Regions from separate parts of the Mesorhizobium sp. WSM4837 genome, predicted to be linked through region 2. Evidence: predicted binding sites of a transcription regulator. Region 2 holds the regulator's gene; the other holds the start of a gene.
The links. The regulator PhoB, encoded in region 2, activates phosphate uptake and scavenging genes when phosphate is short. The targets are predictions, from matches to a motif close to TGTCATNNANCTGTCAT.
Positions count from the first base shown of each region.

Region 1: a site for PhoB is predicted at 2,614-2,630, ahead of AC0L3D_RS01210 (PhnD/SsuA/transferrin family substrate-binding protein). Genes of this name have one in related genera too.

Region 1 covers NZ_JBVVQE010000001.1:259,054-263,421, forward strand. Annotated here, with positions in the region: gene AC0L3D_RS01195 (calcium:cation antiporter) at 1-11, shown strand, start outside; gene phnE (phosphonate ABC transporter, permease protein PhnE) at 81-875, opposite strand; gene AC0L3D_RS01205 (phosphonate ABC transporter ATP-binding protein) at 868-1,617, opposite strand; gene AC0L3D_RS01210 (PhnD/SsuA/transferrin family substrate-binding protein) at 1,697-2,554, opposite strand; gene AC0L3D_RS01215 (alpha-D-ribose 1-methylphosphonate 5-triphosphate diphosphatase) at 2,675-3,856, shown strand; gene phnF (phosphonate metabolism transcriptional regulator PhnF) at 3,853-4,368, shown strand, end outside.
Region 2 covers NZ_JBVVQE010000034.1:64,037-68,404, reverse strand. Annotated here, with positions in the region: gene AC0L3D_RS20445 (ROK family protein) at 1-1,205, shown strand, start outside; gene phoB (phosphate regulon transcriptional regulator PhoB) at 1,475-2,164, opposite strand; gene phoU (phosphate signaling complex protein PhoU) at 2,181-2,888, opposite strand; gene pstB (phosphate ABC transporter ATP-binding protein PstB) at 2,924-3,739, opposite strand; gene pstA (phosphate ABC transporter permease PstA) at 3,752-4,368, opposite strand, start outside.

The DNA of each region.
Region 1 (4,368 bases), on a different contig from region 2:
TCGTGCCGTAGGTGATCGACCCTCCGTCTTCGGCCATCGCTGCGTCCTGTCGATTTGCGGCGCACATGCCTAGCCTGCAACTACTGGACCTTCGAGCGCAAGCGATCCGTCACGAACTCCATCAACACCACGATGGCAAAGATCACGAGAATGATGGTCGAGGCATTCCTGTATTGGAAAAGATCGAACGCGACCTTCAGCTCCTGTCCGATGCCACCGGCTCCAACGAGGCCGAGAACAACGGACGAGCGCACTGCCTTTTCAAGCGCGAAGAGCGTGGTGTTTATCAGGGACGGCATGGCGTCAGGCAGTACTGCCCCGCACAGAACAGAGAATCGTCCGGCGCCGATTGCAAACAGCGCTTCCTGAGGTCTTTCGTCGGCATCCTCCATCGCCTCGGCGAAGAAGCGTCCGCAAAAGCCGATCGTATCGACGACGATGGTCATGGTGCCGGCAACCGCCCCGAGACCAACGGCTGACACGAAAAGTAGTGCCCAGACCAAATCTGGAACAGTCCTGAACAACGAGACCAGCATCCTGGAGATATGCCGGAACGGGCCGATCGGGGTTATGTCCTTGGCCGAGAGCCAGGCAAACGGCAAGCTGAGGACGACACCTATTGCTGTCCCCACGAGCGCTATCTGAAACGTTTCGACCATGCGCCAGAAAACCCTCAGGAGGAACCCTGGCTCGACATTTGGGGGTATCATGCGGCCGACGAGACGGACCATTCGGGGCACCCCGCCTGCCAGTTGTTCCGGCGAAGGTGCGACCTGCCCGGCGGAAACGATCACGAGAGCGGCCAAAGCGACGGCAAAGCTGAAAGTGACTGGCGAGATCGATGGAATCCGGCTCAGCGAAAGGCGGTCATGCATCGAAGACGTCTTTCAGATCAGCGCGGGTCACCTGCGCCGTCGGTCGGTCGAAGAAGACCTTGCCCGCCTTGAGCGCTATCAAGCGGTCGGAGTAGTCGAGAGCATGCTCCATGTCGTGCGTGGTGTAGACCAAAGTGATCGCCTGTTCCTGGGTCAGCTCGGAGAAGACGCGCATCACATCATGTCCAGCCGCCGGGTCGAGACTTGCCGCCGGTTCGTCTGCTATCAAAAGCTTCGGACGCCGGATCAACGCACGGGCAATCGCCACCCGCTGCGCCTGCCCTCCAGAAAGCGCGTCGGCGCGGGCGCCCGCCTTGCCGAGAAGCCGCACTTCGGCGAGGGCCTGCATTGCTTCCTCGCGCCAGTGTTGCTTTGCGATGGAATGGTGCCAGCCGCGCCAGCCGCCGGGCAGCCCGAGCTTGCCCTGCAAAACGTTTGTAAGAACCGATTGTCGGCTGACCAGTCCGTGGTGCTGGAAGACAAATCCGATCTGCCTGCGTATGCGCCGCAGCTGGGCGACGGACGGCGCCGAGCGGAAGCTCTCGCCGAGGGTGACGACCTCGCCACCGCTCGACGGTAGAAGACCAATGAGGCATTTGAGCAGGGTGGATTTTCCAGCACCGTTCGAGCCAATCAGGGCAACCCGTTCGCGCGATGCTATGGTGAGGCCGATACTGGAGAAAATGACCTTTCCGTTCGCATAGCTCTTCGCAAGATCGTGCGCCCGAATGATCGCTGTCATAGTGACCTCTTGGCCCAGACCGAACTGCGAAACAGGCCGGCGGTTAGCCGCCGGCGTTGTCGCTGAAAAGGAGCGAGCCTCAGTTTACGAAGTCGGTGAGGGTCTCGATTCCGATCGTGCGGTACATCGAGCGGACATAGTCGTAGTCCGAGTCCCTGACATCAGTCAGGAAGAAACCGCCCTTGAATTTCTGGTTGTCCTCGCCGGTCAGGATCGCTTTCATCAGCTCATTGCCATTCTTCGCAAAGGCATCGCGGATCTTGACGAACACGTCATCTGAAATGTCCTTGCGGGCGACAAGAATGTCGTTCGGCAGATCGCGGCCCCGTGCGATGACCGAGAAGGCAACGTCGGGGAATGCTTCCCGGACCGAGTTGAGATAGCCGAAATTCAAGCCGATAGCGGCGATGTCGCCGCGGATGAGAGCCTCAGCCGCGATGTTGCGCGATATGATTACTGGTTCGTAATCGGTGGCATATTTCAGGTTGAAATCGGCCAGCGCCTGCGCGGGGCCGAGGTGCTGGGAGGTCGAGCCGACCGAGCCGAATGCGACCTTCTTGCCCATCAAGTCTTCGACCGAGCGGATCGGTCCATTCGCCAGCACGGCGATCTGAGCGAAATAGTCGGGGCGCTGCCAGGCGACAACAATCTTCGGCTGGCTTAATTCCTTCATGACGACGTATTCTGCAGGACCGGTCAGGACAAGATCGACCTGCCCGGAATTCATCGCCTCGACGGCGGTGGTCCGCGAACTGACCGGAAACAGCTCGACATCCAGGCCGGTCGCCTCCTCAAGAGCGGTCTGGAAAGCACCGAATTCCTGCTGAAGAGCCTCCAGTCCCTCCATGTCGGTTACCGCGAATTTCACTGGCTCCGCAAACACTGGAACGGCGGAGGCAAGCGTCAGGGCGAGTGCGGTTGCGATGCTGCGGATCATCGTTTTTCCTTTGCTGTATAGACAGGAAACTGTTACCCGCTAATCCGTATACGCAGCAGATGACGTGCTCGTGACATTTCGCCGGCGCCACCGGCAGCCTTTGCTTTTTTGAGGGATACAGTGAACTGGCACATCCAGGGTGGTCGCATCCTAACCGAACGGGGACTTGAAACCGCGGACCTGAGCGTCACCGGCGGCGCCCTGTCAGAGCTGCGAGCGGCCCATGCCTCCACAATCGATGCCGATGGTCTGCTCGTGCTTCCGGGGATCGTCGATATTCACGGCGACGGCTTCGAGCGCCAGATCATGCCGCGGCCCGGTGTCCGCTTCGACACCGCGCTGGCGCTGAAAGATACGGACCGCCAGCTTGTCGCCAATGGCGTAACCACGGCCTTTCACGGCGTCACGGTGTCGTGGGAGCCTGGACTTCGGTCGCTCGACGCTGCCAAACAGCTGATCGGCGCGGTCTGCGATCTCCGCGATAGCCTTGGCTGCGATACGCGTCTGCATCTGCGCTGGGAGACCTTCGCGCTTGATCAGATGGCGCAGGTCGTACGATGGCTCTCGCTTTGGCCACGGCCGATCATCGCCGTCAACGATCACACGACGGGGTCGGTGCTGAACGGCACGATTGCCCGCAAGATCGGTCAGATGGCGGAGCGGTCTGGCTTGAGCCGCGAGCAATACATGACGTTGCTCGGCCAGATTTGGTCCCGCCGCGCCGAGGTTGAGATCGCGATCGGGAAGCTGGCCGCAACTGCGCGGGCCAATGGCAATGTGCTTCTTGCCCATGACGAAGCGTCTCCCGAGGAACGCATGTATTTTCGCGCCCTCGGCGCAAAGGCCTCGGAATTTCCGCTAACGCTCGAAACAGCCAAGGCCGCGCGGCAAATGGGCGAGGACGTGATCCTCGGCGCGCCCAACGTCGTGCGCGGCGGCAGCCATAATGGAGCGCTAAATGCCACCGAGGCCGTCAGAGCCGGACTTTGCACGGTGCTGACCAGCGATTACCACTACCCTTCGCCTCTGCATGCGGCCTTCAGACTGTCTTCGCCAGACGCCGGCGACTTCCCCTCGATCTGGAATCTGGTTTCGGCAAACCCGGCCCGGGTGGCCGGCCTCGACGATCGCGGCTCGCTTGTTGCCGGCCGCCGGGCGGATCTGATCCTGGTCGATGCTGGCGATCCAGAGCATCCGCGTGTGGTGGCCACCATGGTCCATGGACAAATTGTCTATAGCTCCGGGCTGTCCCGCACAGACCGATGGTCTGCACAGCGGTCGCCGGTGGATAAGGTTTCATGAACTTGGACACGAAAATTTCAATACCACACGAGCGCAATGGCAATCGCCTTCTGGCCTTTGACGGGCTGGTCTTTCGGCCACGCAACGATACGCCGATCTGGCAGCAGATCTACGATCACATCTTCGATCTGATCGAGAGCGGCAGTCTTGCGCCGGGCAGCCAGCTTCCCGGAGAAACGCATCTGGCAGAGAAATTCGCGGTCACCCGCATTACGCTTCGCCGGGCGCTGCAGCAGTTACAGCATGAGGGCCACCTCACCGCCCGCAAGGGCGTCGGTATCTTCGTGCGAAACCTGCCCTCGACATTCACTGTTCGCGACGGACAGCGCTTTCTCGACAATTTCGAAGCCCACGGCCAGGAAATCGGCACCAATACGCTGCTGATCGTCCGGGAACCGGCCGAAGCGGCCGTGGTGGAACGGTTGCGTCTCGCACCTGACACCACCATTATCCGGCTGTGCCGGATCAGAACGTCGGACAAGCAGCCAGTTTACGTCAATACCAAGTTCTTT
Region 2 (4,368 bases):
GGGCGATGGTGATTTCGGCCGTGCGCCGGGCAGGCCAGCCGTCGCGGACCGAGATCGCCGCGACCACCGGCCTCAGCCATTCGACCATATCGGCGATCTCTGCCGACCTGATCCAGGAAGGCATCCTGGCCGAGAGCAAGGCGAGCGAGACGGTTTCGCTGAAACGCGGCCGGCCGCAGGTCGGCCTCAGCCTCAATCCGCAAGCCGCTGCGGTGTTGGCCGTCGTGTTGTCGCTGAATTTCCTGTCGGTCGCCGTCATCGATTATGCCGGACAAGTGGTCGCCGAGGAACAGCGCCGGCTGGACACGCTGACCATGTCGCGTGACGCGCTGATCGAGGAATGTGTCGCCATCGTCCGGCGCCGGCTCGAAGATCCCGACCTCGATGTCCAAAGCGTCGCCCGCATCGCGCTGGCGATCCAGGGCATCACCGATTCCCACGCGCGCGCCATGTTGTGGTCGCCGATCACGCCGCAGACGAACATCGCCTTCGCCGACATTCTGGAACGCGAGTTCGGCATCCCGGCCATCATGGAGAACGACTGCAACATGATGGCCGTGGCGCTGCGCTGGCGCCACCCGGATCGCTACCGCGACGATTTCATCGCCATCCTGCTCTCGCACGGCATCGGTATGGGGCTGGTGCTGAAGGGCGAGCTGTTCACCGGCACCCACTCCTCAGGCGGCGAATTCGGCCACATGATCCATCGGCCGGGCGGCGCGCTTTGCCGCTGCGGGCGGCGCGGCTGCGTCGAGGCTTATGCCGGCAACTACGCCATCTGGCGCAACGCAAGGCTGTTGAGCGAGAACGCCGAGCCGGTCGCCGATGTCAGCGACGCCGACATGCGGGCCTTGGCGGCCCGGGCGCGCGAGATGGACGGACCGGAGCGCGAAGCCTACCGCAAGGCCGGCGAGGCGCTCGGCTTCGGGCTCGGCAGCCTGTTTGCGCTGATCGATCCGGCGCCGGTGGCCATGGTCGGCGCCAGCGCTGCCGCCTTCGACCTGATCGAGCCGGCCCTGCGCGAGGCCATCGCCCAGACCGCCGGCGGCCAGCATTCGGGTTCGATTTCCTTCGACACCGAGCCGAACGAGCTGCCGCTGATCCGCGAAGGCTGCGCCATGCGGGCGCTAAGCTTCGTCGACCAGGAGATTTTCGCGCCGAGCATCCAGGCACGAGCCGGCTCGGTCGGAAAGAACGTGGCTTGAAGGATTCCCGGGTCGCGACTTGGGGTGTGTTGAGATTCAGGTCAGGCCGAGTCGAGAATGGTGGGTTCCGAGAACCGGAGCGGAGCGTACTTTTGGGTACGTGAGCCCGCGCATGACCCCGAAATCGAGATCGATTTCGGAAAGGTCGTGCGCAAAATCAAAGTTCTACAGCGTCCTTTGCGTGCCCAACAGGGCGCGCGGCGCTGTAGGTAAGCGCAGGAAGCCGCCGTTCGCAGGCCGGCATCACCTGAATATCAGCACATCCCTAGCTAGTCTTCCCTGATCGCATAGCCGGCGCCGCGGATGGTGCGGATGACATCGGGCATGCGACCATTGTTGACCGCCTTGCGCAACCGGCCGACATGGACGTCCACCGTGCGCTCGTCGATGTAGATCGTCTCGCCCCAGACATTGTCGAGCAACTGACTGCGCGAGAAGACCCGGCCCGGGTGGCGCATCATGAATTCGAGCAGCCGGAATTCGGTCGGCCCGAGCCGGATCTCGCTCTTCTTGCGATAGACCCGGTGCGATTCACGATCGAGCATGATGTCGCCGACCTTGAGCACGCTGGACAGCACTTCCGGCTTGGCGCGGCGCAGCAGCGCCTTGACCCTGGCCATGAATTCCGGTGTCGAGAACGGCTTGACCAGATAGTCGTCGGCTCCGGTCGAAAGGCCGCGCACCCGGTCGCTCTCCTCGCCGCGCGCGGTCAGCATGATGATCGGCAGCCGCTCGGTTTCGGGGCGCACCCGAAGGCGCCGGCAAAGCTCGATGCCGGAAACCGCCGGCACCATCCAGTCGAGCACCAAAAGATCGGGCACGTTTTCCTGCAGCCGGATTTCGGCCTCGTCACCGCGCGTCACCACCTCGACCTGATAGCCTTCGGATTCCAGATTGTAACGGAGGAGGACGCCTAGCGGCTCTTCATCCTCCACCACCATGATGCGCGGCGCGATCATCGGCCGGTCACTCCTGTCATGTCGCCGGCGCCGACATCGTCGTTTCGTCGAGCTTCGGGCGATCTGCCGGCAATTGCTGCCCGGTCACGACAAAATAGGCGTTTTCGGCAATGTTGGTGACATGATCGCCGATACGCTCGAGATTCTTGGCGCAGAACAGAAGGTGCGTGCAGGCGGTGATGTTGCGCGGATCCTCCATCATGTAAGTCAGGAGTTCGCGAAAAACCGCCGTATATTTCACGTCGATCTTCTGGTCGTCGGCGCGCAGTTCCTTCAACGCGCCGGCATCGCGCGACACATAGTGCTCGACCACGCCGCGCAGCTGCACAAGAACGAGATCCGCCATCGCGTCGATACCGTGCGACAGATTACGCGGCGTCGCGCTCTGCCCGACTGCGCTGACCCGCTTGGCAATGTTCTTGGCCAGATCGCCGATGCGCTCGAGATCGCCCGCCATGCGGATTGCGCCAACCACGGCGCGCAGATCCTGCGCCATCGGCTGCCGCTTGGCGATCAGCGTGATCGCGCTGTCGTCGAGCTCGCGCTGCCGCGCATCCATGATGGCGTCATCCGAGACGACGCGCTGCGCCATCGCATTGTCCGACGCAAGCAACGCGCGGATCGAGGCCGCGACCATTGCGGCGGCGAGCTCGTCCATGTCGCGGATCAGCCGGTCGATGTGCTCCAGTTCCTCGTCGAAAGATGCGACGGTGTGTTCACCCATGGTGCTGTCCTCGTGTTCGAAATTCGCCGGACCGCTCAGCCGAACCGGCCGGTGATGTAGTCCTGGGTGCGCTTGTCGTCGGGGTTGGTGAACATCTTGTCGGTCGCGCCCTCCTCGACCAGATAGCCGAGATGGAACATCGCCGTGCGTTGCGACACGCGCGCCGCCTGCTGCATCGAATGGGTGACGATGACGATCGTATAGTTCTGGCGCAGTTCGTCGATCAGTTCCTCGACGCGGGCGGTGGCGATCGGATCGAGCGCCGAACAGGGCTCGTCCATCAGGATCACTTCCGGCGACACCGCGATGGCGCGCGCGATGCACAGGCGCTGCTGCTGTCCGCCGGACAGTCCAGTACCCGACTCGAGCAGGCGATCCTTGACCTCGTTGAACAGGCCGGCCTTCTTCAGGCTCGATTCGACGATGCCGTCCAACTCGGCCTTGCTCCTGGCCAGGCCGTGGATGCGCGGACCGTAGGCGACGTTTTCGTAGATCGACTTCGGAAACGGGTTCGGCTTCTGGAATACCATGCCCACGCGAGCTCGCAACTCGACGACATCGATTTTCGGGTCGTAGACGTTCTCGCCGTCGAGCGTGATCTTGCCGCTCACCCGCGCGATATCGATGGTGTCGTTCATTCGGTTCAGGCAACGCAGGAACGTCGACTTGCCACAGCCCGATGGCCCGATCAACGCCGTCACCTGATGCTCGCGGACATCGAGATCGACGTCGAACAGAGCTCGCTTCTCGCCGTAGTGAACAGAGACCTTTTCGCCCTTCATCTTGATCGAAGGGGCGTTGGTTGCGCTGCTCAGTTTCTGCTCGACGCCGGCTTCCGTCATGATGTTCATATCCTCTACTCCTTACCAGCGCCGCTCGAAGCGCCTGCGCAGTATCACCGCGATGGCATTCATGATGACCAAAAACACCAGCAAAATCAAAATCGCCGCCGAAGTCTTCTGCTGGAACCCCGCTTCCGGGAAATCCGCCCACATGAAAATCTGCACCGGCAGGATCGTCGCGGGATCGGTGAAGCCGCCGGGAATGTCGACGATGAAGGCGACCATGCCGATCATCAGCAACGGCGCGGTTTCACCGAGCGCATGCGCCATTCCGAGGATGGTGCCGGTCATGATGCCCGGCATCGCCAGCGGCAGCACGTGATGGAATACGGTCTGGACCTTGGACGCTCCGATGCCAAGCGCCGCCTCGCGGATCGACGGGGGCACGGCGCGCAGCGAAGCGCGCGAGGCGATAATGATGATCGGCAGGGTCATCAGCGCCAGCACCATGCCGCCGACCAACGGGGCTGAGCGCGGCATGCCGAAGAAATTCAAGAATACGGCAAGTCCAAGCAGGCCGAAGACGATCGAAGGCACCGCCGCCAGATTATTGATATTCACTTCGATCATCGTCGTCAGCCGGTTCTTGGGCGCAAATTCCTCAAGATAGATCGCCGCTGAAACGCCGATCGGGAAGG